4 regions of the Paenibacillus sp. FSL H3-0302 genome follow, and region 2 is predicted to be linked to each of the others. Evidence: riboswitches for the same ligand, from Rfam matches in the RefSeq annotation. Region 2 holds a riboswitch; each other region holds the start of a gene.
The links. Region 2 has a riboswitch for cyclic di-GMP ahead of MHH50_RS03235 (transglutaminase-like domain-containing protein). Riboswitches for the same ligand answer to the same signal wherever they lie in the genome.
Positions count from the first base shown of each region.

Region 1: linked by a shared signal. The riboswitch ahead of MHH50_RS29985 (NPCBM/NEW2 domain-containing protein) and the one ahead of MHH50_RS03235 (transglutaminase-like domain-containing protein) in region 2 are both predicted to bind cyclic di-GMP.
Region 3: linked by a shared signal. The riboswitch ahead of MHH50_RS02465 (choice-of-anchor A family protein) and the one ahead of MHH50_RS03235 (transglutaminase-like domain-containing protein) in region 2 are both predicted to bind cyclic di-GMP.
Region 4: linked by a shared signal. The riboswitch ahead of MHH50_RS10615 (DUF6612 family protein) and the one ahead of MHH50_RS03235 (transglutaminase-like domain-containing protein) in region 2 are both predicted to bind cyclic di-GMP.

Region 1 covers NZ_CP150284.1:6,745,746-6,753,245, forward strand. The annotation lists gene MHH50_RS29985 (NPCBM/NEW2 domain-containing protein) at 1-3,949, opposite strand, end outside; cyclic di-GMP riboswitch class I at 4,208-4,294, opposite strand; gene MHH50_RS29990 (hypothetical protein) at 4,452-5,018, opposite strand; gene MHH50_RS29995 (EAL domain-containing protein) at 5,135-6,172, opposite strand; gene MHH50_RS30000 (helix-turn-helix domain-containing protein) at 6,169-6,564, opposite strand; gene MHH50_RS30005 (sensor domain-containing diguanylate cyclase) at 6,775-7,500, opposite strand, start outside.
Region 2 covers NZ_CP150284.1:732,645-740,144, forward strand. The annotation lists gene MHH50_RS03215 (phospholipid carrier-dependent glycosyltransferase) at 1-1,217, shown strand, start outside; gene MHH50_RS03220 (glycosyltransferase family 2 protein) at 1,315-2,295, shown strand; gene MHH50_RS03225 (GtrA family protein) at 2,282-2,689, shown strand; gene MHH50_RS03230 (class D sortase) at 2,792-3,457, shown strand; cyclic di-GMP riboswitch class I at 3,571-3,653, shown strand; cyclic di-GMP riboswitch class I at 3,728-3,808, shown strand; gene MHH50_RS03235 (transglutaminase-like domain-containing protein) at 3,822-4,631, shown strand; rRNA gene MHH50_RS03240 (16S ribosomal RNA) at 4,998-6,555, shown strand; rRNA gene MHH50_RS03245 (23S ribosomal RNA) at 6,788-7,500, shown strand, end outside.
Region 3 covers NZ_CP150284.1:552,801-560,300, forward strand. The annotation lists gene MHH50_RS02440 (hypothetical protein) at 1-175, shown strand, start outside; gene MHH50_RS02445 (hypothetical protein) at 391-870, opposite strand; gene MHH50_RS02450 (DUF3221 domain-containing protein) at 1,217-1,561, opposite strand; gene MHH50_RS02455 (ASCH domain-containing protein) at 1,913-2,326, shown strand; gene MHH50_RS02460 (hypothetical protein) at 2,526-3,023, opposite strand; cyclic di-GMP riboswitch class I at 3,413-3,503, shown strand; gene MHH50_RS02465 (choice-of-anchor A family protein) at 3,612-5,909, shown strand; gene MHH50_RS02470 (alpha/beta hydrolase) at 6,056-6,991, shown strand.
Region 4 covers NZ_CP150284.1:2,426,214-2,433,713, reverse strand. The annotation lists gene MHH50_RS10625 (CapA family protein) at 1-817, shown strand, start outside; gene MHH50_RS10620 (NADH-dependent flavin oxidoreductase) at 896-2,017, opposite strand; gene MHH50_RS10615 (DUF6612 family protein) at 2,172-3,020, opposite strand; cyclic di-GMP riboswitch class I at 3,138-3,229, opposite strand; gene MHH50_RS10610 (RNA polymerase sigma factor) at 3,433-3,951, shown strand; gene MHH50_RS10605 (DUF4179 domain-containing protein) at 3,935-5,548, shown strand; gene MHH50_RS10600 (Cof-type HAD-IIB family hydrolase) at 5,701-6,501, opposite strand; gene MHH50_RS10595 (pseudouridine synthase) at 6,763-7,500, opposite strand, start outside.

The sequences.
Region 1 (7,500 bases), 890 kb from region 2:
TAGCGCTGTATACAACAATCTTTCTGGCCTGCACAGCGGAGTTCCCATCTGAGTCTGTAACTGAAAATTCGACGTTGTAAGTCCCTGTTTTGCTTGATGTGAATCCATTTGAATGCACTTCAACGGCTCCAATTAAGTTACCATCTTCCGTATCAAAAGCTGTTACATCGCTCAACACATCAAATTCGCTGTTCAGCTTAACGAAGGTTGTCTCTTCCGGTACTGTAATGGTAGGTTTGCTTGAATTATTCGAGAACTTCGCATCCGCCCATACCGTATGGTCTGAAGCATTGCCATCCTTAGCATCTGTTGTAACCAGCTTCACCTCTCTTGCGCCAGTCACAGGGATTTTCACAAATTGATGTTCTGTTCCTGCCCGGAAAACATCACTCTCAAATTTCTGTTCTCCATCCACATACACTGCAAAAGTAGCCGAGGAAGGTTTCCCTTTCATGGCTTGATCAATCCCAATGTAGCTTTCAAAGAAGTCGTAACCCTTACCTTCAATATCGTAAACTACCTCAGAGTTGGCATGAACACCAATCCCTTTCGCGTACGTCGCAGCCAACCCTTGGCGAACAAGGGTTATGATTCCTCCGGAAACGGCTTTATCTTTCTTTAATTCACCCCAGCCTACAACGACTGACTTGGCATTGAGATCGGAAATATAGGCGTAGTCGCTCGTTACCGTAACCTGTGTGGTTTTCGTTTCCGTAACCCCTTCGCTTTTCACTTCATATACAATTTCGTAGTTGCCTTTTTGCGTTACATCAACGTTATTGGCTTTCAGAGAGACATCTGCAGTAATATCGTTTCCTAGATAGTTAGCCGCTTTTACATAGCTCATCGGATCAAAGGTTTGATTAAGCTTTAAAGTGAGCTGATCTTCAACAGACAAGGCTGGCTTAAAGGCTTTAACCTGTACGGGCTTCAGTGGGTTCAGCTTTTTATCATAACCGACGATCTTGTACGTATAGTTGATACTCGCATCTACATTCTGATCCACAAATTGGTCAGTTCCTGTAAAACCAACTAACACATCATTTCTATACACTTCATATCCTAAAAAGTCTTGCTTAAGCTCTTTATCTATACTGAAACTTAACGTGTTCGTTCTAGCCGTGGTGTTAGGTGTGATATTAACCTTAATGGCCAGATTTTTATCCGCTATTCCAGTTCCCTCATAATTAATCACCGAGTTATTTAAATACCATAACTTTTGCGGTGCCGGATACTTGGCTACTTTCGCTTTTGTCTCAGGATTCACAGTGAAGCCATGTCTGGCAAAATAGCTGCTTAAGTCTAAACTCAGCACTTCGGAAGAGAACTCCACCAAATACTGCTGCTTGGAATTGTCACCGTTGGTAAGGGTGACCTTCCGCTCCCGATATAGCTTGGTCAGCTCTGTCCAGTATCCCGGATGTGCCAGCTCCAGCTGCCAATAGGCTCCGAGTTGTGCAAATAAGCCCTGCTGATTCATAACCACTTTATTTTCTTCGAGGACATATTTATAGATATCTGATTCATACGGTATACGATTATCTATCGAATTCGCTGCGACAGACATAAACATAGACACCATATTATTAGTTACTTCGCCATATTCCCGTTCACCCATAGCCAAGCGATGCCCAATTTCGTGATTCAGTCCCCAGCCCGGATAGGCTTTATTAAAATCACCTAACATGGTTCCTACTGTTCCAAGTTGGATCCCTGTATGATCTCCCGCTGCATACATCGCACCATAAGGCTGCATCAAGCGAATATTCTCACGAATTAGCTTGGCATCATGAATCTCGCTACTGCCATCCAAGCCATAGAAGGCAAAAATGCTCTTCATCCAGGTGTCATACCCAGTTACGGTGTCCAGCGGGTTATTTCCTTGCGTAATATATTTGTTGTACGCCTCCGTCGCCGTTCCTGTGAATATAACATGATCGCTGGCCATTTCTACCACATCTATGAGTTTACGATCTTGAACATTTGGATGAGCCGCTTTATCTTCGTCCAGTCTTTGTTTGTATGTGATTAAGAAGGTTTTGAATTGTTCTGGATCCGTGGTCTTGGTCATAAAAGGAATCTTTTCTAAACCTTCGAAGCGAATCAATGGCGCTTTCCCTTGTTCCTCAGCTGTATATGGATTGACGATATACACTGTACCGCCCTTAGTCACTTCATGTGCATAATAACTATTCGTAGCAAATTCAGGAACGGTTATAATGTTCTTACCTGGACGCAATTGCACACCTCTAGCCCAAACATTCCAAGCGGCCTCTTGTTGAGAAAAGACTAAAGAAGGTAGCTTATCGTTAGAAGCTGCGTCCACATAAACGTTGATCGTATCTCCAGGCATTGCAACGAGACCTGTAGGCTGGTTGTTCGTACCAAAACCAATTCTCAGGTTTTCCTGCGCATGCTTTTTCATATCTCCACGTTGTTCCGCCTCAATGATGGTGCCTTCGGTTTGAACTTCACCATTCACTAGCTTCTTAGCTAAATCCAAAGAATCTTTCAGGATTGGATAGAGCGGATGTACTTTTGCCGCTTCTTCTAATTCGTTGATTGCTTCGACGCTATTATAAGCAGGCACAACCGCACTCATCGTTCCATCTGTGAAAATGCCATTTACTGCTTCGCTTACTTTATCTTCTGTATAAAATCTAAATTCAGCCGCAAAAGGTCTGTTGATATTAGCTTTTGTGAACTTAAATTTTAATCTTTTAAACTTCGTCGGTTCGAATTTAAATTCCAGAAAGTCATTGGTACTAATCGCGGTTCCGCTAGATACAAGTTGGAAGGTCTCTCCTTTACTCGTCTCTGATGCATAGATTTCAAAAGCCTCTGGGAATCCTTTGCGGTTATCTCTAGCCAAAAAAGCTACTCTGTCCAGCACTTCCGCTTGCGCTAGTTCAAACACGACTTCATTCGTGAAGCTTGCATCATTGTTTTTGTTCGTTTCCCAATGCGTAGTGGGCTGGTCATCCAGCATATATTCAGGCTTCGTACCTGGGTAGCTTCCACCGTTCACCGTTACTTTTGATACGTTTGCATTCGGCATTCTATAAGCTTGGCTATAGGCATTTTCATAGGCTGTTCCATACCCTTTTAGCTTCGAAACCTTGGCTGCCGTTGCCTCTACCTGATGGTTCTCCAAAAGGATCTTTGCATTCTCTATCTCTTCTTTAAACTGCGCATACAGTGGATGTGCCTGCACTTCATTCTCTAAAGCTGTTAATTTCTCTGCCGTATCAAAAGCAGCACTAACTTGGCTCAAGGTATCATCTGTAAATAAATTTTTCATTTTAGCAGAAACACTATCCTCTTTATAAAAAGAAAACTCAGCCGCACTCGCCCAATCTTGGTTCGCTTTTTTGAAGACAAATTTAAGTCTCTTAAAAGCCGTAGGTGCGAACTGAATCTCCACTACATCACCGGTTGAGCCTGTATATTCTCCAGAAGACACGAGCGTAAAATCACCCGCATCGGTAGTGGAGCCGTAGATATCAAATTCTTGAGCAAAACCTTTACCTTTCGCACCGGATTGCCTAGCCGCGTATACCATTCTATTTAATTCAGTGGACTCATTGAAAACAAACACAACCTCATTCGTAAACGTTGAACTATTCGGTTTGCCAGTCTCCCAATGCGTGCTCATATCCCCATCCATAGCCTTAGCTATAGGCGAGCCTGAGTAGTTGCCACCGTTATTTGTGATGGATTTAATATTTGCTGGATTCATTCTAAAAACCTCATTATAGGCATTTAGAGCATCCTTGCCGTACAGCTCAAACGGAATAACCGAGGCGTTGCTTAATAAGTTAACCTTACTTTGCGCCACTGTTTTTGTTACATTTACCTTGCTTGCCTCACTTGCTAAAGCATAACCTGCCTCACTCGAAAAACTGGCCAGCATGGCCGCCGATGTAGCGATCGCAATCATTTTCTTCATCTCTTCTTACCCCCAGATGTCATATGAATCTCTCCAGTGCCCAAAAATGGGCACAAAAAAAACTACCCCAAAAGAGTAGCTTGATTGCGTATAAAGTCGCCTAAAAATTAAGACTTAATTTTTATTAAACCTTAACAAGCATAAACGCCTTCGGCGTCCTTATAAGGACGGTAAGCGTTTAAGCGAGAAATATAAGATATTAAGTATAGTTTTATAACTTATACTTTCTTATATTTTAACAAAAAGCGTTACGCACTCTTTGGCAGCTGGCTGACAATAGTTATGATAACCTTAGTCCCTATAGCTTTGCGTCCCTACATTTCCATAGGTTTGCCTATGAAGTTTCGAATACATTCAAAGAGTAACATAAGCCTAGATCGGATCGCATGATTAATTGGTATGAAATGAGTATAGGTAATTGCAATTAGTTTTTCTTATGTGATAGATATTATTTATCGACTATCCCGGAAGAGAAGGACATCCTTTAGGACTGTAGGTCTACTTAACTCCCCGATCCAAACAAACGCCGGAACCAATTCCACACATCGCCCGTGACGGGAATTAATCCGAAACCATGTTCGCCAACTGCGATTACACCATATGCCCATTGTCCGATAGCTATGGCACCCCCAGCGATCCTGCCTATCGCTATCGCACCAAACGCCGTATCCCCTATGGCGATGGCCCCCAACGCTTTTTCCGCGATTGCGATCGCTCCTACAGCCACGCCTGCAATCGCAATCGCTCCCACTGCGAAGCCAAGCCAGCTAAGTGCTATTGCTCCGATCGCTAACCACATTCCCAGTGATATTGCTCCTAAGGATAATACGCCCACGCTTATCGCACCTATGGAAATCAAGCCAACAGCTACATCTCCAATAGCGATTAATCCAACGGCTGTCTTCACACGGGGTTTACCTCCACGGCCATACGCTTGACCTGAGTATCGCCCTAGATTACTGCGTATACTGATGACCGGAAATGAGGGAGAAGGCCATTGATAATCAATCTCTCGTCCATCAAAGCCCCTAGAATCCGCCCAGCGCGTTACAAATTGATGCCATTTCATATCCATCCCGTCCCCCTTTTCAAATTACCTAAATTATACAACCCCGGGGGTTGGCTGTACTCAGACTCTGACCTGAAATTCATCTCATCCTCTGGACGGATATATACTCATTAGGATTACTGTTTGGGAATAGGATCAGGCTTTCCAAATAAATAGCCCTGAAACAACTGATAACCACTCTGCTTAAGCCATTCAAAGTCCTCTCTAAACTCCACACCTTCTGCTAAAGGAACGGATTGGATTTCTAAAGCTTTTTCTAAAAATTGCTTTGCTATTTTCTGTTTGTTCAGATCGCTGGACACACCCTGAACATATTTCATATCCAGCTTCATGTAATGGGGTTTAAGCTCCAATAACATCTCGATCGTGCTGAAGCCCTCACCAACATCATCTAAAGCGTATTCAAATCCCCGATCCTTGTAATATGTCAAAATAGCTTTCAAATGAGCGAGATCATCCACTTTCTCCGTCTCAACAACTTCAAAGACAAAAAGAGAAGGATCGACGCCTAATTGATTGGCCAGTTCAACGGTTGATCTTAAGCAGAACTCTGGAGCGTAGATCGACGTTGGGATAAAATTAATAAACGTTTTTTTATTTAAGGGTGCAGCATATTTTACAGCCGTCATTCTACATAACCGGTCTAAAGCATATAAACGCCCCCGATTCCGTGCCGCCGCAAAAATCTCATTAGGATAGATAAGAGATCCGTCTTCTTTTTTAAATCTGGATAGGAGCTCGTATGCAAAAATCTCTTCCCTTACGTTCACAATCGGTTGGAAGTAGCAAGTAACAAGACCCTTAGTGATAACCTCATCAATCCACTCCATATCAAGTACAGTGGGTAATTCGGATAGAGGTCTCCATGTTTGGTCATCTATACGGAATTCAACCTGCTCCGACTCCATATGGTCATTACAGAAATCCAGAAAATCCCGCACCCCAGCCTCCTTAACTGTAATCACATTTTCTTCCACCTTATGTATCGTATTACTTCTACTCAAGTGATGAATAACCTCAGGTAAAACCCTAAGATTAAGCTCACCATGAGCCTTGATTTCAAAATTCAGATCTCTTACTACACAATGATTACAAGCCACATTCATAACCCCTTTAATAATCGATTCTCTGAATCCCGGAACGGCTCTTCTCAATCGAAATCCGTATACTCCAGTAAATACGCCGGGTCTAACACGGTGATCTGCTGATGTTGAATCTCAATAATCTTTTGCTCTTGCAGATCTTTAAGCACAAGGGTAGCCGTCTCCCTTAACGTTCCGATCATATCACGCGCTCTCGCATCATGAAATTTCATTTCATGTAATAACCGATTCGATAAAAATAAACGGTCCATTTGCAGCAGCATCAATTGCTCCTTAATCAACGGGTAATCGGCAAGCATCTGCTTAAAAGGCTCATGTTTAATCTCAAATAATACAGTATCATTCATAGCCACCGCAGACAGCACTCTTATATTGGAGGGATGGATCACTTCCAGATCGCCATAATCCCCGAATAGATAATGTAGGCATGATCCACATTCCATAGTTTTGTATGCCAACATACTGATAATAAATCATCATCCTGTTATATTCTATCGTAACGTTGTCACATAGGCTTGATGCCAATACGATTTACAAAGGAGATCCATTCATGAAATTCCGAATTCCCTTTTACAGCTTGAAGGGAACAGACCTTTTAGAGCAATTAGAGCAAAGAGGATGTATCGTTTATAAATAACAAAAAAAGCCTCCAATTAAAGAAGCTTTTCACTCAAATCCATAATATGCGTAACGCGATTTCTCCCCTGTTCTTTAGAAACGTAAAGCGCTTGATCAGCTTTTTCCAGAAGAGTGATGTCTGTATCGGTTGCTTCAAAGGTAGCTATGCCAATGCTTACCGTAATGCTGCCAATCTCCCAAGTGGAGCTGGCTATGAATTGCCGCAAATTGTCCGCTATTGCCGTGGCATCCGATGAATCTGTATTAGGCAGCAGAAGGATAAACTCCTCACCACCATACCTAGCTACGATATCTTCTTTACGAGATTGGGACTTCAGGACACTCGCCAATTTCTCCAGGACATAATCACCCATCTGATGACCGTAGCTATCATTCACATTTTTAAAGTGATCAATATCTAGAATACATAATGAAAAAGGCGCCTGATCACGTTGATACGCTGCAATCTGTTCTTCCAGCTTTTCTTGCAGGAACCTTCTATTCTTTAATCCAGTAAGCTTGTCTGTAGTAGATAGCTCTACTAAAACGGCATTCATCTCCAGCAACTCAGCTTGCTTTTGCTCGATTTCCAGGTGGATATGTTTGAGCTTTGCCAGCGCCTGATCTTTTTCCCAATACGCCTCTTCTATTTGCTTCTTCGCAGATCGTAACTCTAGCTCATAATCAATACGTTTGCCCATCTGTACGAGAATACAATCAATGACCTCTACACCTTCACACTCAAGGCGTCTGCCATTTAA
Region 2 (7,500 bases):
ACGGGATTGTGCCTTACGAGAATACGCATCCACCGCTTGGCAAGCTGTTGATTGCCATAGGTATGGAGCTGTTCGGAGTCAATCCATTCGGCTGGCGTATTATCGGAACATTGTTCGGAGTTGCCATGTTACCTCTTATATATGTAATGGCGCTGCGTTTGTTTAAGAAAAGCAAATACGCCGCCCTCGCGGCAGGATTGTTTGCGCTGGATTTCATGCATTTCACACAGACAAGAATCTCCACGATTGACGTATACGGAGTATTCTTCATTATGTTGATGTTCTATTTTATGCAGCGGTATTACACAATGAATTTCTACAAGCAGCCTTTAAGAAAAACATTAATTCCGTTATTCTGGTCTGGCTTATTCTTCGGAATCGGCGTAGCTTCGAAATGGATTGTGCTCTATGGAGGAGCAGGGCTGGCCATTATGCTGGCTATCTCCCTTTGTGAACGCTACAGAGAATACCAAGCCTCCGGACGCCTGCTGGCAGAGGGGAAGATTAAAGACAAGGAATTGCTGGGCACCTGTCGTGAAGCAGTAGATTCTTTTTGGAAAAAGACTATTATTACGTTGGCTAGTTGTATCGGGTTCTTTGTAATTATTCCAGTAATTATTTATAGCTTATCTTTTGTGCCGGGGTTATCTGCATCAGCAGAGGGCTTCACTATAAAAGGTTTGATTGATTCCCAAAAGAATATGTACAACTACCACAGCCAGCTTGTAGCTACACATCCTTTTGCTTCCTCATGGTGGCAATGGCCGTTTATGAAGAGACCGGTCTGGTTCTTTAGCGGCGGTGAAGGTTTGCCGGAAGGTCAGGTCAGCAGTATAGTGACTATGGGGAATCCTCTTATCTGGTGGACGGGTATTTTTGCGATGCTGGCAACGCTGTGGATTACGCTGAAACGTAAAGATAAGAACCTCTACATGATCTGGATCGCCTTCTTCTCGCAATATGTTCCGTGGATGCTTGTCCCAAGAGAAACGTTTATTTACCATTATTTTGCTATGGTGCCATTTATGATTCTTGGTATTGTATATATAATGAAGTTGCTGGATAGTAAATTCCCTGAGGCCCGTTACGTACAGTATGTCTATGTAGCTGTTGCTTTGCTGCTCTTTATTGCTTTCTACCCGGTACTGTCAGGGATGCAGGTCAGTGGAGATTACGTGAAAGATATGCTGCGTTGGTTCCCAACTTGGGTTTTCTAGGATTTAATAAAAATCTATAAAATAAGTTTATGCATGCAGCGTTATTATGAAGTGTAGATGGATGTAACGCTCCAAAAAGCTTGTAGGAGGAATAAAGGTGAAAGCCAGATATAGTGTGATTGTACCCATGTTCAATGAGGAGCAAGTAATTAGCCATACTTATGAACGTTTGAAAAAAGTAATGGACGAGTGCGGCGATACTTATGAGCTGGTCTTCGTCAATGACGGCAGTCGTGATCGTTCCGCCCAGATGATTCGGGAGATCTGTGAACGAGACGAGCATGTCAAGCTGATTGACTTCTCGCGTAATTTCGGACATCAGGTAGCGATTACAGCTGGCATGGACTATGCCGAAGGTCAAGCGGTTGTTGTTATTGACGCTGATCTTCAGGATCCTCCGGAGGTCATTCTGCAAATGATCGAGAAGTGGAAAGAGGGCTACGACGTTGTATATGCGAAACGCCTGAAGCGCCACGGAGAAACGATGTTCAAAAAGGTCACCGCGAAGCTTTTTTACCGCCTGCTCAGCAGTATGACAAGTGTAGATATTCCTACGGATACAGGCGATTTCCGTCTTATTGACCGTAAGGTATGTGATGTCCTGCGGGGACTTAAAGAAAAGAACCGCTATGTCAGAGGTTTGGTGAGCTGGGTTGGCTTCAAGCAGACTATGGTGGAATATGAAAGGGAAGAACGTTTTGCTGGAGAAACCAAATATCCGCTGAAGAAAATGATTCGTTTTGCGTTAGATGGCATCACCTCTTTTTCACATAAGCCGCTTAAGATTGCTACGTATATTGGATTCTTTCTTTCATTTTCTAGCTTTCTCTATTTATTTTTCGTCTTGTTCCAAAGGATATTTTTCACCTCCTGGACGGTTCCGGGCTGGGCTTCCATTGTAGGTGTCAATCTGCTCTTTAACGGTATTGTTCTGATGCTGTTGGGTGTGATTGGGGAGTATATCGGACGGATTTATGACGAGTCTAAAGATAGACCGCTATATATTGTTAGTGAGACTAAAGGCTACCAGAACGAAGAACAACTGGACCGCCGGAAGGACCACAATGATGTCAGATAAGAACTTGCGCGCTGCATTCATACAGTTCCTCAAATTTAATGCCGTAGGTTTGCTCAATACGCTTATTGATTTTGTGATTTTCACATTGTTGAATTCACTAGGGATGGTATACGCATTGGCGCAGGTGATCTCCTATAGTGCAGGCACGGCGAATAGCTTTATTTTGAATAAAAAAGTTACCTTTCGTGATCGCAACCGGGGGAATAAAGAAGGCTTCGACCGCGTACAGCTGGTCAAGTTTATCGTGCTGAATCTGGTAGTGCTCGGAATATCACTGTTGTTAATGCATCTGTTGACAGATAAACTAGGTATTCAAGTCTTGATCTCCAAGGTGCTGGTTACCTTTATCACGGTGATCATCAATTTCTTTGGAAGTCGTAAATGGGTATTTTAAACATTAATTTCAGGCAGAAGGAGTTGCTATGCTTAAAGGCAAGTAGCTGTTTCTGCTTGATTTGTATATAACCATAGAAACAATATACGGAGGTGAATAACATTGCGTAAATTCTCCTATCTACTCATACTGGCTGGGATACTTATCATGTTATATCCGACAGCTAACGAGTGGTACAACGACAGGCAGCAGGAGAAGTTATTAGAAACGGCTGAACTAAGCACTGCCGATAGTACTCCCCAGCCAGATCTAAAGAGCAGGTATGCTGAAGTTACTCAGCTGTTAGCAGAGGAATCGGTTCTGGATGCTCAGGCACAGCCCCAACCCCAAGAGACAGAAAAGCCTGAACCGGAGATTGAAGTCGGTGGCAAAGTAATCGCACTAATTGAAATCGATAAGATTGATTTGAAGCTGCCTGTATTAGAAGGGGCTACAAAAGCTAATATGAAACATGCTGCAGCCCATATGAAAGAAACGGCACCCCTTGGAGAGATCGGGAATGCTGCAATCGCGGCGCATCGGGCTAGAACTACGGGTCGTTTGTTTAACAGATTGAATGAGGTTGTTGTGGGGGACGTCATCACGATAAAGACTAGTGATCAGGTGTTTAACTATGAGGTGTATGATATTTCTGTTGTAGATCCGAGTGACGTCTCCGTTCTTGACGGGAATAACAAGGATAAGATTCTTACTCTGATTACATGTGATCCGCTAGTGAATCCAACGCATCGGCTGATTGTTCATGCCAAATTAACAAAAGGAGAATAGTGAATGACAAGAAAACACAAATACCGGGAGATATTTATAAAATAATGGGTAATCTAGTAAATTAGGTCTTGTTCACAACTATAAATATGATAGTATTATACTATGAAAGCTAAACACGATAACGGCAAACCTTCCGAAAGGTAGGGACGCAAAGCTAAAGGGCCTTTTCCCGAAAGGATGGCAGCCAGCTACCGAATGAAGAGGCTTTTTTTGTTTGTTTCGAATGGATTCTATCAATTATATCTAGTAAAGCTAGAACAGATAGAGCTTATACGATAACGGCAAACCTATCGAAAGGTAGGGACGCAAAGCTAAAGGGCCTTCCCGAAAGGATGGCAGCCAGCTACCGAAAGGAGTTTTATCCGTGAAAAAGGTTTATTTTATGCTGGTGGCGTTGTTCGTCCTAATGACTTCAGTTCCGGTAAGTACAGCTCAAGCTGCAAGTGCAGATGCCAGTTGGTTGATTACATCCAAAGTGGCTCAAGGTGTGATTGGTATTAACTATGATATTCCGAAAGATAAAAGAATCAAACTCATGATCACCAAAGATAACAGCAGCTATACATATAACTTGTATGCTTCTGGACAAGCTGAGGACTTCCCTTTGCAACAAGGAAATGGGACTTATAAGGTTTCTGTTCTGGAGAACACAACCGGTAATAAATACAAAGCATTATATTCCGAAGTAGTAGACGTAACCATGAGTGACTCGAATTCCGTATATTTGGGCTCCGTACAGAATGTGAAATGGAGTTCTTCTGATAAAGCGATTGTCAAAGCTAAACAATTAGTACAAGGCAAAACAACAGACGAAGAGAAAGTTAAAGCGATCTATAACTATGTAGTTGCGAATGTACAATATGATTACTCTCTTGCTAATAGTGTAACTACTGATTATATTCCAAGCATCGATAAGACATTGACTACTAAAAAAGGGATTTGCTATGATTACGCTTCTCTTTTTGCCGCAATGCTGCGGAGTGTAGATGTTCCTGCTAAGTTGGTAATGGGGAATACAAGCTACGTTACGCAATATCATGCCTGGAACGAAGTGTTGCTTAATGGGAAGTGGGTTACCATTGATACTACAGTGGATGCAGGACTTGCAAAGAGTGATAAGAAAACCGATTTAATTAAAGCCTCAAGCAAATATACTGCGGCAAAATACTATTAAGTTCGTCGCTAGAAACATAACTCTATTAAATAAACAACTAGCTTAATTATTAAGCTAGTTGTTTATTTTTATATTAGGGGTTGCTTTTCTATTAATAGTTGGGGTATTATAGGTAAGCGTTGTTAGACAGCGTACAGGCGATATAGACGAGGCTGATAAAAAGCTTCGAAAAATAAAGCTTGCATTTCTGAAAACAACATGATATATTATAAGAGTTGCTGCTGAGACATTAAACGGCGCCAACGAGAACTTGATCTTTGAAAACTGAACAACGAGTGAGTAGGAAATCACGCAAGTGAAATCCAAATTAGAGAATTAATTTTCTCGTCAGATGTTTCAAAATGAGCATATCGCTCTTTTCAATACTAATTGGAGAGTTTGATCCTGGCTCAGGACGAACGCTGGCGGCGTGCCTAATACATGCAAGTCGAGCGGAGTTATTTTGAAAGCTTGCTTTCAAAATAACTTAGCGGCGGACGGGTGAGTAACACGTAGGCAACCTGCCCTTCAGACTGGGATAACTACCGGAAACGGTAGCTAATACCGGATAATTTCTTTTTTCTCCTGAGAGAAGAATGAAAGACGGAGCAATCTGTCACTGAGGGATGGGCCTGCGGCGCATTAGCTAGTTGGTGGGGTAACGGCCCACCAAGGCGACGATGCGTAGCCGACCTGAGAGGGTGAACGGCCACACTGGGACTGAGACACGGCCCAGACTCCTACGGGAGGCAGCAGTAGGGAATCTTCCGCAATGGGCGAAAGCCTGACGGAGCAACGCCGCGTGAGTGATGAAGGTTTTCGGATCGTAAAGCTCTGTTGCCAGGGAAGAACGTCCGGTAGAGTAACTGCTACCGGAGTGACGGTACCTGAGAAGAAAGCCCCGGCTAACTACGTGCCAGCAGCCGCGGTAATACGTAGGGGGCAAGCGTTGTCCGGAATTATTGGGCGTAAAGCGCGCGCAGGCGGCTATTTAAGTCTGGTGTTTAAACCTTGGGCTCAACCTGAGGTCGCACTGGAAACTGGGTGGCTTGAGTACAGAAGAGGAAAGTGGAATTCCACGTGTAGCGGTGAAATGCGTAGATATGTGGAGGAACACCAGTGGCGAAGGCGACTTTCTGGGCTGTAACTGACGCTGAGGCGCGAAAGCGTGGGGAGCAAACAGGATTAGATACCCTGGTAGTCCACGCCGTAAACGATGAGTGCTAGGTGTTAGGGGTTTCGATACCCTTGGTGCCGAAGTTAACACAGTAAGCACTCCGCCTGGGGAGTACGGTCGCAAGACTGAAACTCAAAGGAATTGACGGGGACCCGCACAAGCAGTGGAGTATGTGGTTTAATTCGAAGCAACGCGAAGAACCTTACCAGGTCTTGACATCCCTCTGAATCTGCTAGAGATAGCAGCGGCCTTCGGGACAGAGGAGACAGGTGGTGCATGGTTGTCGTCAGCTCGTGTCGTGAGATGTTGGGTTAAGTCCCGCAACGAGCGCAACCCTTAACTTTAGTTGCCAGCAGGTAATGCTGGGCACTCTAGAGTGACTGCCGGTGACAAACCGGAGGAAGGTGGGGATGACGTCAAATCATCATGCCCCTTATGACCTGGGCTACACACGTACTACAATGGCCGGTACAACGGGAAGCGAAGCCGCGAGGTGGAGCCAATCCCATCAAAGCCGGTCTCAGTTCGGATTGCAGGCTGCAACTCGCCTGCATGAAGTCGGAATTGCTAGTAATCGCGGATCAGCATGCCGCGGTGAATACGTTCCCGGGTCTTGTACACACCGCCCGTCACACCACGAGAGTTTACAACACCCGAAGTCGGTGGGGTAACCCGCAAGGGAGCCAGCCGCCGAAGGTGGGGTAGATGATTGGGGTGAAGTCGTAACAAGGTAGCCGTATCGGAAGGTGCGGCTGGATCACCTCCTTTCTATGGAGAATCGTTCTCTGCAATGAGAACATTCAAATCGGAAGTTTAACTTCCAAAACTCAGGTTTAGGCCTGTTACTCACTCGTTGCTCAGTTTTGAGAGTTTAAGCTCTCAAGTAAGACTTGATCCTTGAAAACTGGATACCGAAACGAATTTGCGTTTTAGAACATCTTTTAGCAACTTGTGTAAACAAGTAAATGTTATTAGTGAGATTTTTCTTCGGAAGAATCAAGGTTAAGCTAATAAGAGCACACGGAGGATGCCTAGGCGCCAGGAGCCGACGAAGGACGTGGCGAACAACGAAACTGCCTCGGGGAGCTGTAAGCAAGCTTTGATCCGGGGGTGTCCGAATGGGGAAACCCAGCTGTGGTAATTCGCAGTTACTCATTTCTGAATACATAGGAAATGTAGAGGCAGACCAGGGGAACTGAAACATCTAAGTACCCTGAGGAAGAGAAAACAATAGTGATTCCGTCAGTAGCGGCGAGCGAACGCGGAACAGCCTAAACCTAAGAGCTTGCTCTTAGGGGTTGTGGGACGTCTCACATGGAGTTACAAAGGAATATGGTAGGTGAAGAGGTCTGGAAAGGCCCGCGATAGAGGTAAAAGCCCTGTAACCTAAACTGTATTCTCTCCGAGACGGATCCCGAGTAGTGCGGGGCACGTGAAACCCCGTATGAATCCAGCAGGACCATCTGCTAAGGCTAAATACTACCTGGCGACCGATAGTGAAACAGTACCGTGAGGGAAAGGTGAAAAGCACCCCGGAAGGGGAGTGAAATAGAACCTGAAACCGTGTGCTTACAAAAAGTCAGAGCCCTATTAATGGGTGATGGCGTGCCTTTTGTAGAATGAACCGGCGAGTTACGTTTAACATGCAAGGTTAAGCCGAGAAGGTGGAGCCGCAGCGAAAGCGAGTCTGAATAGGGCGAATTAGTATGTGGA
Region 3 (7,500 bases), 180 kb from region 2:
ACGTACAGTACTGGAAAACGAACATAGTCCTAACATTGAAAAGTTTGAGCGTAGTTATGAGCTAGTAATGAATTATATCCGACAAGATACTTTTCTCTGGGTACCTGGTTTGAAAAATGTTATTGAGAGTATAAAATCTGAATTGGATTTGCAACAATTTTTTCTTAATCAATAGTAATAGTAAATTTAATGCGTCAATCATAAGTGGTGACTAGCTATTTCATAGGTGTCTTATAAAAAGTTTAATTATATAAATTGAGAATGATACTTTTAATTCAATTAATTCTACATACAGTTTTCTTCCTTTGAATTTGGGAACAATACTAAAGCCTCCATTTATAACTCCATAAAAAAGCCCGTCAATTTTAATGGTTGGCGGGCTTTTTTTGTTTATTGAATTGTATACTCACTGACTTCAAATGTAAGTATTTTATCAAATATTACGTACTCTTTGCGCTTGCTAAAAGGCCCCTTGTTGTTGGAATGCTTATTAATTCCATATGATCCTGTACCTCTTCCTGCATCACGAGCATCGTACCAGTTTAAGAATGCATCTACTTCAGCAATTGGTAGGTCGTATTCTTTTTCTGTTCCATTCACCAGAGTGATGGTAAGAATAGCTCGATCCCCTGATGGCTGCTCTGGAGTTGTTGTAGGTTTAGGCGTCACTGTTGGTATTGGGTCTTCTGAATAAGTGCCGAATATATCAAATTCGTATATACGAGCAGTAAAAGGGCTATAAGTATTAACGAATTCAATATATACAACACCTTTTAAATCAAGCGCATACTCAGCACCGGAGGTTACTCCAGGCGAATTATTAAACGAAATTTTCTTTAAAAGTTCTCTTTTACTATCAAGAAAGTTCATATAATAATATGAAGATGTCTCAGTCGACTTTAAATAAAACTTAGTAATATCAGCGCTATAGTAATTTGGAAATTAAGATTGATACGTTACCTTGTTTGATCGGTTTCGATAAAAATAATAAAAATTCAGCAAATCTTTAGACGGGCTTCATACTTATTTAAGCTAAGAGGATTATAGTAATTACATAACCCCCTTATAATATAGATCTAGACCCTGCCGGAAGTTGGTGGGGTCACTTTTTTGCACAGAGTAATTTTATAAATATGGATTTCTCCTTAAATCTACACAAAGAAGCGCCGTCCCTTTGGAGACGCCGCTTCTTTATAGTAGATTCTATTCTTTTTGCTCAATTCTTGATTTTGGTGATCTTTTTGGCGGTAACTTGTGCAGGGAATGAATCATCACTTACTTCAAAAAACACTTTAATCTCATCGCCTTTTTTATATTTAGAAGGTGCAACTTTATTTACCCAAATGGCTTGAGAGTACTCATTAGATTCGAGAATTTCCTTGTATTCCTTGTTCAAGTCTTCTTCTTTTAATTCAGAAATTACTAAAATTCTTTTATTTTCTACATCTATTGTGTGTACAATTCCTTTCAAAACTTCATTATTCTTACTACAGGCGGTGACGAATAATAAAAAAACAAAAATAAGAGTCCATTTAATAGTAGTACGTGGTTTTTGAATCATGGACCTTCCCCTCCAGTGGTTACGACATTAGTTTAAAATCGGTTGCACAGGCATAGCATTTAGTACATTACCAATATAAGAATAAACAGCAGCCTTTCCATTATGACGACCTTTATTGATTCTGGGGAGTTACAGGTGAATGCCTGTAGTATTGATATTTTCATAAGAACTTTTGTTTGTATATAATAAAAATAAATGTTCTTATTTTAGAGGCGATCAATGATGGAAATGAGTATCGACCAAACGGTTGGGATTATTTATCAGGTCAAGGTGAGCAAGATTACACAACGCGAGATCGAGATCCGTGGCATCCGTGACAAACGTCCAACATAAACAAAGGGGATAAATATCATGCGGTGTATAACAATACGGCAGCCTTGGGCGACCTTAATTGCTCTTGGTGAAAAAGAGTTTGAAACTCGTTCATGGAGAACAGCCTACCGCGGCGAGTTAGGCATCCATGCCGGAATGAGGATTGACAAAAAGATTTGTGAACAGGAACCGTACAAATCAGTATTGGCGAAACATGGCTATACAGCGAATAATTTGCCGACAGGAGCTATTATTGCTACAGGTCAGCTCGCGGGATGTTATGTGGTTACTCCAGAGGTGGATTTAAGGGAATGGATCAATGGGAACGAATATGATTTTGGCGACTATAGTGAAGGACGGTTTGCCTGGAAGCTTGAAGGGGTTCATCCATTAAGCCATCCAATTCCAGCTAAAGGTCGGCTAAGCTTGTGGGAGCACTCTAATCACTTCTGAACGGCGAACAATATTTTTAATGTAATTTTTATGTGCCTATCAGCTATTTTTCAGGTTCGAGGTATATATTAGAGACACCAAACACCCCCCAGTGTTTTGTGGTATATCTCTCTCAGGTCTTGCCAACTCCCATGGTAAGGCCTATTTTTTTGTTCACTAATTGATTGGGGGGAGAGAGCGCAGCGGCTTCTATACAGCTTTACTTAATCTGGTACTGTTCTTCGTAACTCTTAAAAGATGAAATATCCAGCCCTAGGTATCTGCGCATATGGATGGCAGCTTGAGCCGCAACAATGTCATTCAACAGCAGCATTCGTTCATGATAGCCACGACATATATACTTGGCTTCAATTCCCGTATTAAGTCTGTTTTGCTCATACACCTTGATTCCCCGTCTTCTCATTTCTGCACGAACATCCCTTAGATCTGTTGTAGCTACTGCAGCAGCTGTTCCAAGAACCTCCAGATAAGGGGCGGGTGTTCGTAAGTGTGTAGATAAAATGGCGGAGTCCCGTTCGAAAGCTGATAAAATCATCGGAAGCAATAAATAAGATTTCACCAGCATGTTGTCCCTGCTTTCTGCTCTATGCATGAATCTCATCACCTCTAATAGGAACGTATATTCGTATTCTACCCCGATATTCCAAAAATAATCAATGGTATTTCTAAACAGCTTATCCAATGTGATTAAATTCACAACTAAATAACGAAGAATAAATTATATTAAAATTGTAATAATAAAAATTAATGTATCTAACGCACATAAAGGAGAATTATGATGGAAAAAGAGGGCAGCCTCCAGCGTGGATTGTTTTTTGGTTTAATTCTGAGTGTTCCCTTATGGATATCCATATTGGGCTATATACAGTTACTTTAAAATTTAATGAAAAACCTTATGCGAAGCGCCTTTAGGCGCTTTTTTTGTGTGGTACTAATGCGGGGAATTATCGAAAGGAATTGATTGACAATTGTGGGTGTCGGGAGCTAAACTGTTATTAATTCAAAAGTATTAAAAGTCATAGACTGTTATTGGATAGAATGCTTCAGCTACCAGTTCTGGACTTGCAGTGTAATACATATATATAGTCATGATAATAGCAAACCGTCTGAAAGGGCGGGACGCAAAGTCCAGGAGTCTAAAGTGTCTTAAAGGCACAATGACCGTCCGACTGCCATGAGAAGGGAATTCCACTTCTTTTTGGCGGTCTTTTTTGTTGTTAGGTCCTTTAGAGTTTCTGGTAATTATTCTGATTAATATAAATCATAGTTTTAGGAGGTGTGCCATTTGAAAAGAAGAATAAAACCGTTACTCTCGCTTGTATTAGCTGGGATTTTGACGGTAGGTAGTGGGCTTTCCTCATTGGGAGCTGGAGTTGCTGGAGCTAGTAGTTCTTCTACATTGGGAATTGCAGCGGTCTACAACGTGTTTATTCTAGGGGATATAACAACAGTTTCGGATACGGAAGGAAGGTTTGCTGCTGGAGGTAACGTTAACTTAACCAACTATAGTGTTGGAGATAGGTTGACCGCTGCAGAGGTTTCCCTGACTGACACACTTGTTGTTGGAGGGAATCTTACTTTCAACGGAGGTACTGTTTATGGGAATATCGTGCACGGGGGAGATTTTTCAGGGAATGTAACGCTCCTCAAGGGTGGTACAAAAAGACAGGGGAGTACGATTGACTTTTCAGCCGTAGGTCAGTCTTTGAAGGACAAATCAGCAGAACTTGCAGCATTGCCGGCGAATGGAACAACAGTGTACCAATATGGCAGCCTTACCCTGACAGGTACAGATCCTGCGGTCAATGTTTTTAATGTTTCAGGAGATAACGTCTCTAATACCTACGGAATTACAATAAATGTTCCTTCAGGATCTACTGCAATTATTAATATTGATGGTTCTAACGTAAAAATGAAAAACTTCGGATTTCTACCTAATAACGTGTTGAACAGCAAGAAAATTTTGCTTAACTTTAGCCAAGCTGCGTATCTTGATATGGCAGGCATAGGTGTAATGGGAAGCATACTTGCCCCCTATGCTCATGTTGATTTTATTAATGGTCAGATTAACGGTACTTTAGTGGCGGCTTCACTCAAAGGTACTGGTGGTGGTGAATTTCACCACTATCCATACGATGGTGATGAACCCGGACCAACGCCGACACCAACGCCGACAGTGACGCCGACACCAACAGTGACACCAACGCCGACGCCGACAGTGACACCAACGCCGACACCGACGCCAACACCATGTCCGACGCCGACAGTGACACCAACGCCGACGCCGACACCAACGCCGACAGTGACGCCAACGCCGACAGTGACACCGACGCCAACACCAACAGTGACACCAACGCCGACAGTGACGCCAACACCGACACCAACGCCGACAGTGACGCCAACACCGACACCAACACCGACGCCAACGCCGACGCCGACAGTGACACCGACGCCAACGCCAACAGTGACACCAACACCGACACCAACGCCGACAGTGACGCCAACACCGACACCAACACCGACACCAACGCCGACAGTGACACCAACACCAACGCCGACGCCGACAGTGACACCAACGCCGACGCCGACAGTGACACCAACGCCGACGCCGACAGTGACACCAACGCCGACAGTGACGCCAACACCGACACCAACGCCGACAGTGACGCCAACACCGACACCAACACCGACACCAACGCCGACACCAACGCCAACGCCGACGCCGACACCAACGCCGACAGTGACACCAACACCAACGCCGACAGTGACACCAACACCAACGCCAACAGTGACACCAACGCCGACAGTGACGCCAACACCGACACCAACGCCAACGCCGACGCCGACACCAACGCCGACACCAACGCCAACGCTGACGCCGACACCAACGCCAACGCCGACGCCGACACCAACGCCGACAGTGACACCAACGCCGACACCAACACCGACGCCGACAGTGACGCCAACGCCAACACCGACACCAACGCCGACGGTAACACCTGAGGCGACGCCAACGCCATCGCCGACGGTAACGCCTGAGGCAACACCAACACCGACGGTAACGCCTGAGGCAACACCGACACCGACGGTAACGCCTGAGGCAACACCAACACCGACGGTAACACCAGAGGCAACACCGACACCGACGGTAACGCCTGAAGCAACACCAACACCGACGGTAACGCCAGAGGTAACACCAACGTCGACACCAGAGACTTCTGTGTTCCCGACACCAACGCCATCATCCGTAATTGGCACTATAGTTCTTGCAGAAGATCCCGTGCCGCTTGGGCCTGTAGCTTCGCCGACACCAGCGCCAGTACCAACACCGTCGAATAGCACAGAAGTACTTGTTGATGATGATGAGATCCCATTAGGTCCGGTACCGGCAGTGACACCAACGCCAACACCAACACCTGATGAAATCATCGTAGTGGACGATACGATCCCATTAGGAAAGCCACCTGTGAAGGAATTGCCAAAAACGGGTGAATCAAGTCCTGCACCTTACTACGTAGCAGGTTTAGGTTTTGCACTTATCGGATTATTAATGAGAACCAAGTTCTCCAAAAAGAATAAATAATAAAGGGTAGATCAACATAGAGTCGCTTTCGGGAGTGTTCCGATGGCGGCTCTATTTGTATGTCATGATTGCGATAGTTTGGTGCATTCTAAGTAGATGGTATACTCTTGTTGGAAAAGAAATGAAGAGGGGATGGCGAAGGCGAATTGATATGGTTCATTATTAGCGCTGTAATCATCATAGGGATTCTAATCTATGTGGGATTTTTCTTCTATGGTATTGCTATTAAACGAGCGCCAAAGGTATTTCTAAGTAATAATCCTAATCTGAAGGCTGATCCTCCGGTTGCCGGAGCTTCTTGGGGGGAGGGGAAGGATTGGGTCTCTCGCCAGAGCTTCGAGAATATTGAGATCGTATCTGCAGATGGACTTAAATTAAGAGGTTACTTACTCCAATCTAATCGTGCTGCGGGACGCACAGCCATTCTAGCCCACGGTTATTCAGGTAAAGCAAAGGATATGGGGGCGTACGCCAAAATCTACTACGAGAACTTAGGCTTTAACATCCTAATTCCCGATGCAAGAGGGCATGGAGATAGCGCAGGGGATTACATTGGTTTTGGTTGGCCGGAACGAAAAGATTATTTGCAATGGATTGAATACATGATTAAAAAGACTGGGCCTAGTGCTCAAATTGTGCTTCACGGTGTCTCTATGGGTGGTGCTACAGTGCTAATGACCTCAGGGGAAGATCTTCCGCCGCAGGTAAAAGCTATTGTTGCGGACTGCGCTTATACCTCAGTAAAAGCACAATTATCTTACCAACTACGACGAATGTATCGCTTGCCAAGTTTCCCTTTCGTTCAAAGTGCAAGTCTAATCACCCGCTTGAAGGCGGGGTATGGCTTTGGTGAAGCCTCTGCATTAAAACAAGTGCGGAAAGCGAAGGCTCCGATTCTTTTTATTCATGGGGATGCGGATAACTTTGTACCTTTTGCTATGATGAATGAATTGTATGAGGCATGCCAGAGTCCAAAAGAGAGGCTCATAGTACCGCAAGCGGGGCATGGATTGTCTTATGATACGGATAAGGCGGGGTATATAGATGTAGTAACAGCTTTTGTAAGTCGATATGTAAAATAAGTCCTGAACGTAGACAGCGCCCGATATCCGCTAGGTAGCGGTTATCGGGCGCCTATATTTTTCCACACATGACGTAGTCCTTGAATAAGGATCGTACCGTCATGCTTTCTCGTTATATTCATCCCCCGCCGTTCGTGAGTAACGGGTGTCTTAATTCCTTGTTATTTCCAGCAGCCGTGTGGCGAGAATAATCCTTCCAATACGACAAAAGCCCTACCTCTCTTTTGCCCTTGCGGCTCCATTGACCGCGCCAGTGTGAATCGGAATGCTATATTTCGAATTTAATCTCATAAAAAGGAAGAGTACTGCAAGAAAACATAAAGCCTCTTTGTCCAAAATGCCGATGTGTATAATAGTCGGCCTGACATCTTCTTGGTGGGGATATTCAATATATCGAAAAACAAATACCATATAAATATAACACACTATTGTTTAAAAGGCAAATATAATAATGAATTCCAAGATAAGGTTTATTTGATTCTAGAGAGGAACAAACCTCGATAAGGGGC
Region 4 (7,500 bases), 1.7 Mb from region 2:
CCGATCAGGCGGTCCGATATTCAAATGTCCAGACGAACTGGCCCCTGCACTTAAGGAAGCCGGATTCGACGTATTAGTAACGGCCAACAATCATTGCATGGATTATGGTGCCCCGGGTCTGGTTCGGACGTTACGAGTTCTGGACCGTAATGGAATCGACCACACGGGAACAGCTAAATCATTAGAAGAATCCAAGAGAACGCTTATTAAAAACGTCAAAGGAATTACGATTGGCATCCTCTCCTACACAGCAGGAACCAACCGAATTCCTGTACCAGTGAGTAAGCCATGGCTGGTTAACCGGATATCTACGCCCAAGATCATTCGGGAGATTCGAGATTTAAAAAAGAAAGTCGATCTAGTCTTGCTTTATCTGCATTTCGGAAGCGAATATCGTTACACTCCAAACAAGAGGCAAAAAGAGCTGGTCAATCTCTTCTTTAAAAATGGCGCCGACATCATACTGGGGTCTCACCCACATGTTCTTCAACCGTTAGCGCTTCGTGGAAAAAAACAATTCGTTATTTACTCATTGGGGAATTTTGTTTCGACTAAACTAATGAATATTCCTTATACACAAAGCGGTATCATTCTTACGCTTAAAATAAAGAAGGATGAAAAAGGACACACGAGTATAACTAACGTAGGTTACATCCCGACTTGTGTAGATCGAAGAATAAAAAGCGGCAGGAAAATTACAGAGATCATCCCCATCCGCGACGCATTAAAGAGAAGCGACACCGACATAAAAACAGAACGGCGAAATCTCATGAATCGAATGTTGAAACATACGACAACAATCTTAAAGAGGGAATAGAGTCGTTACAGAAAAATAACGTTCCGCGGAATTTACCGCGGAACGTTATAGATTTAGACCTCAAAACTGTGTTTGGGTTTAGCGTAAACGATCAGGCATCATTAATTTAAGGAATTCTAGAATACCATTCTCTACTACAAGTTCTTCTCTATCTTGATCAGCAAGTACTCTTCTGATGATATCTTCTTTACCCTCCAGCACTTTACTTGTCCAATGAGGATCAATGATAAGAGATCGTCCTACTGCTACTAATTCAGCATTTGTCAACGTGTCCTCTGCGTCCTGTTTGGTACGGATATCTCCTACCCCAATTAAAGGTACACGGCCATTGATTTTCTCATGTACATATTGCAGGATTGATTTTTCTTTAAAATCTTCTGATGCAGATACTTTCTTAAAATCCCCTAATGAAATATGCAGATAATCCAGCTTTTTATCAGCTAATTTATCAATAAGATAAAAGGTATCGGTGATTTTAATTCCAGGCTCTTCATATTCTTCTGGAGAAAAACGATACCCGACAATAAAATCCTTAACCTTTGAATTGTCAACGACAGCAATAACTGCATCCACTAATTGGTTAATGAAATTAAATCTTTTCTCTAAGCTTCCGCCCCATTGATCTTCACGACGGTTGGAGTGTGGAGAGAAGAATTGTTGGATTAAATATGTGTTTGCTCCATGAATTTCTACCCCGTCAAATCCAGCTTGAATAGCACGTTGAGTCGCTTTTTTAAAATCCTCAATTACACCGAAAATTTCATCTTCTGTTAATGCTCTTGGAATTTCTGCATTCGGGCGTTCGGCAGCAATGGCGCTGGAGGAAACGGGTTGTACGCCACGCAATATTTTTGAATCTGTCATTCTTCCTGCATGGAATAGCTGTAAAATAGCCTTTGTTCCATTTCGTTTAATAGTAGATGCTAATCGGCTGAGGCTAGGAATAAATTCATCGGAGGAAACACTAAGTTCACCTTCCCATCCTTTTCCACCCTCTTGTACATTTGCTGCCGCAGTGATGACCGCACCTACTTCGCCCGTTCTTAGCGAATAGTATTTCAATTCATCTTGTGTTACTACACCGTCATAAAAGCTCATTCGCGTGGTCATTGGAGCCATAACCACTCGGTTTTTTAATGTCAGCCCTCTGCGAAAAGTTAATGCTGTGTCTAGTGCTATCATCTTTTTCCCAACTTTCATTAAATTATATTTAGATAAATTATTATATACATGCGCATACATATAAATTACAGCAATGATTTATTCTTGTCAACTAATAAAGAACTGCTGTTGGATACAACAAAAAGCGCTGTTCCGCTGAACAGCGCTTTTCGCTCGTTATGAATCGTCCTTATTATTCTAGTTCGGCCGGTTTTACAATGGCTGCACCTTTATTATTTTTGGAATATTTAGCTTCGATTTTCGTGGTGTATGTATCTTTGGCTCCATCACTTACCAGCACATAACTCAGATCGACTATCAGCTTTTCCGTTTGCCAGGTCTTAGTATTGACGAATAATTTCCACGTTACGCTTTTGGGTTGAACTGTCTCTCCATCCCAGAGGTTCTCCTGGTCATAGAGTTTGATTATCCCCTTAGCTGCTGTCGGATCGGTTACCGTGAATTGTAAGACTGTTTGTGCGCCAGCAGTGCTGACTTTCATGGATTTTTTATAACTTTTGACCGAATCAAGCATGGAAACAGGATCGTATTGGCCTTTAGAGTAAAAGGCATCCCATTCCGTTTTCTCCAGTCCAAGCCAATATTGTGCATCAGGATCGATTGGCTCCCCGTCATCGTCGTAACCTTCATCTTCAGATTCATCGATCAGTTCACTTCCGTCTACAAGATAGTAAAACTCCTTGTCATTGGCATATAGACTGTACGATGTTTCTAAAAGACTACTAGCGACAGTGCCTGCTGCGGCAAAATTCGGCAGACGGTTGATATCCAGCTTCAGAGTGTTGGTGTTGCTGATACGCACCCCGCCGCTTTGAATATCCTGTTTTTTGGTCACATCCAGATGGAAATTCTTTATTGCTTTGGAGGCTGCCGTTACTTTGTTGATCATCTGATCCGCGGTTACTACTGTTGAGGTAGCTGCTGACACTACTCCTGGATTAGACATCCATCCGATCGTTCCGGACAGCAATAAAGCACCTACTGCCAAACTAGTACCTATTGTTTTGAAAAAACTGTTCATGTACTTCCCCTTTCGGCCCCTTGCGATAATGTAACGCCGTATAGGTCGAAATAATAAAAGAGCTCAAAATAGACTACATATTCTTAGAGCTATCCTTTATGCTTCATAAGACATCCCTATGGCGGCCTGGCGATCATTTCCTTCTGTCGAAAGGCTTTAGACCCATGGCTTTGTGTCATCATCTTTCGATGATTTTACCTTTAACGCGGACATTCAATTAGTTTTAATAGATTACGGACGCATGTCCCACCGCTAATTTTATCATGGTTATAATTACCTGTAAACGACTTATCTTCCATTCGAATTCGCTATGATACTCAGAAGAAATACTACAATCAAAATGAAAAATGAACGATTACATACGCTTATAAGTCTTATTAATGAGAACAGTAAAGACAGGGGGTGCAGCAAAATGAGTGACCGGGAAATTTTCGAGCTCTATAAAGAACAAGTATATTATTTTTGTTACTACTTAATGAAAAATCAGGCAGATGCGGAGGATATTTCCCAAGAGGTATTTGTAAAAGTTATCTTAGCGGATAAGTCGAAGGTAAGAAACTTGAAAGCTTGGATTTTACGAATTGCTTCGAATGAGTGCAACAGTGTGATCAAAAGGCGTAAGACGGGGTGGATGAAAGAAGTACGTAATTATTTACTATCCAGGTCTGAGGAATCAAACCCTGTAGAAAAACGTTTGGATCGACAGGAAACTAAAAAAGAATTACAAGGGTTATACAGTCAGCTTTCCGACAAAATCAGAATGGTAGTAGTCCTTCGTTTTATAAACGAATTGACTGTACCCGAGATCTCTAAAGTTATGAGCATACCCGAAGGAACTGTAAAATCCAGACTGAACAAGGGACTTAAAATACTAAATAGAATGGGTGGAACCCAACTAAAGGAGCTGAATAGTAATGAGTCTGTATATTGAAAAAGATAAACATATTCCCCGACCGGATTATGATTTGATGTGGACTGCCATAAAACAAGAAGCTTATACACGTCAAAGAAATCTGCATGCCTCCCAGAATACTCCTAGGTCTAATAAAAAGGTTATTCCTATCAGTATTGTCTTCTCTTGCCTCTTACTTGTAGCCATTCCTGTATTCGCTAGTATGACGATTAATTGGGATAAAATTGGTGGTCGAAGTGTGAGCAATGCATTAAATAACGGCATCGGTCAACAGTATAATCTTCAAACTTCCAGTTCAGGAGTAACAATGAATTTGAACGGTGTTGTAACTGATGGAGAAAAAATGAAAATGCTGTTATCACTTGATACTAAATCTGATCTATCCAAATATACTGGATTTGCTACAGAGGAAAACATCATGACTAGTGAATCCGGTGCCAAGGCAAAGGTATACGGTTATTTAGAATACGATCCTGAAAGCCAGAAACTCATTGGAGTATATGAGACACCCGATACATTAAAGGATGATAAAAAGGACTACAGGTTTGAAGCACGGAATCTCATTTTTTACAGTGATCGGAATATTCCCTTACAATCTAATCATCAAGCAGGGGATACTATCAATACTGGAGTTAAGCAATATCCAAGCCTTCAAATCGAATCCGTTCGATATGTTTCCAATCAAACCATTATCCGTTACAAAGTCGCTGCATCACCATCTGACTTAGGACGGGGTAACCCACATTTGGTAGTTAGTACTGGTGGTCAAGAGAATGAAGCAATTCCAACCATCATGCCTAACGAAGGATCGGATTTATTTATTGAACAGGTTTTCAATATAACTGAATCAGATTGGAAGGAAGCTAGTCTTCATTTTAGTTACATTGAAGAAGCGAAACGATTTTCAGGTACGTGGAAGTTCGATTTTAAAGCAGATGGACAAAAAGCAAGTGAGGCGATTTACACTAAGAAACTGTATAACAGTCCTGAATTTCAAGAAAAGACCGGCATAACCTTAGATCAGCTAGTGGTTACCCCTTTAGATATCCAAATTCTAATAGATGAAAATGATTCGCTTAAAAAAGGAATTGTCCACTATAATACCGCTCAGTTGGTTATAGGTGATCAAACAATCACTGGGGGTTGGAATTTGAAGGGAGATCATTCCGAAAGCTACCAGCATTTATTTCAATTCGAATCTCCGGAATGGTATAATGACTGGTCCGATGTTCCAATGAAACTTATATTAAAGGATGCTGTCATTGAGAAACGTGATACTACTAAGAATTGGATCACTATAAACAAACCTAAAGAAGAAAAGCAGTTCACTTCACTTGATGTCGATGGGTTAAAAATTGAATTCACTTACTATACTGAGGGCGAAAATTTGATTGTCGAATCAACATCCAAATCTTCTGGCTTCAAAAGCGTTAACCAAACTACGTTACGGATTAATGGCAAAGAAGTGGTGCCTGAAATTACACCTAAGGGCATGATATCTACAGGAACTAATATTGATAGCTACAAAGATATCCCTTTCGACGAAAAAATCGAACTGAACCCTGGAATCTATAAATATAGCGATCCTAGCCGGAACGAGGAAATTAAACTTTAATGCAGGAAGTTAATCTATGTCCCGCCCTTTCTAGTTAATCCTAAGGGCGGATTATTTATGGATAAAATCATTTCTGTTTATGTTTCTCTTTTATTTCCTTCACAACAAAAAAAGCATAGAACGGACTCAAGTCCGCTTTATGCTTTCCATTATTAAGATAAACAATATTTAACCAGCGCATCTCGCACACCATGCTCGTTGTTAGACCCCGTGACAGCATTCGCTGCCGCTTTGACCTCAACCGGAGAATTATCCATCGCAACGCCCATACCCGCGTATGTAAGCATAGAAATATCATTAAAATAATTACCGATCGAAAGAACTTCCTCTTGCGGAATTCCCAGCTTCACAGCCAGATTCTTTAAGGCGTTGCCCTTGGAGGCTTCCGGATGCATCAAGTCAACGAAAAATTCACCACTGCGCAAAATATTGTACTCATGGGTCCAAGTACGCCATTCACGTTCAGCTTCGTCAAGGATTTCTGGTTGTGTAAATACAGTAAACTTAACAACCGGTTCACGGAAATCTTCCCATGCTGGCAGTGTAGCCGGCACGATACGGAAGTGTTCATACATATAATTGGCTTCTTTGGTCAGGTTTTCTACATTATCTACATACATATCAAAAGCCGTATTCACATCATAATGAATATCATGCTTTCTACAATAATCAATATAAGGGTCAAGACCACGAGCATCCATACCGTATTGATGCAGCACTTCCCGATCTTTCACACGAACCGTAGCAGCTCCATTATGACCCAGCACATAACCAGACAGCCCCATTTCCTCCATAAAAGGAATCGAGTTCTGCGGACTGCGGCCGGTACATAACACGATCTGCCCGCCAAGACGCGTAACCTCAGCAATAGCTTCTTTATTCTCAGTGCTCAAGTGGTGATCATCATTCAACAGTGTACCATCTACATCTAGTGCAATCAGTTTGTATCTCATACTCCCACCATCCTTGTCTTTCTTTTTCTATATATATTGAACCTGGCTATTTGAGTTAAGTTTCAGTCGCAACTGCGGTGAATATTTGGACTTCCAGCCGCTGTTGTTTCCAGATTTCTTGATTTATACCGTTTACTAGTGGTTGAAATCCGGAAACAAAGGCGGTCGCTATCGCTTTTACAGTTCCAAATTTCCCCTCCGCCACTTCATTCCCTAATCCCAAGTTTCCAAATTCAATTTACATACCATTTTTTCTCTATATTATTGTTCTAATGCTTCTGTACTTAAGAGTGCCAGTTCCTCTAGCGTAAGTTCACGACTAGCTCCCAGTGGCAGGCTTTCGTCCAGCTTCAATTCTCCCATAGATACTCGTTTCAGAAAAGTGACTTTTTTGCCGACAGCTTGGAACATTCGCTTAACCTGGTGAAACTTTCCTTCTGTGATGATCAGCGAAATATGTGAGATTACTTTACTGCCGCGTTCTCTTCCCAATATAGTTAGCTGTGCAGGTAAAGTAACATATCCATCTTCCAGCTCGACACCTGCCGCAAAAGCCGCTACATCGTCTGCATCTACGTCTCCCTCAACTGTTGCTTCATACGTCTTAGGGACATGCTTGCGTGGCGATAGTAGCTCGTGAGCAAGCTTTCCATCATTGGTGAGCAGAAGCAGCCCTACTGTGTCCTTATCTAACCTTCCTACAGGAAAAGGTTCAAACTGTACATATTCCTGCTTTAAAAGATCCAGAACGGTCCGATCCCGCTTGTCCTCTGTTGCCGACAGAACTCCCGGTGGCTTATTCATCATAAGATAAATAAATTCACGATAGGTAACAAGCTCGCCGCCAACCACAATTTTATCGTGATAAGGGTCTACATGAAATCCACTATCCTTGACGACTGCACCATTCACGGTAATTAAACCTTGCTTGGCTTGTTTACGAATATCGCTGCGTGATCCTACCCCCATATGGGACAATACTTTATCTAAACGCTGCTT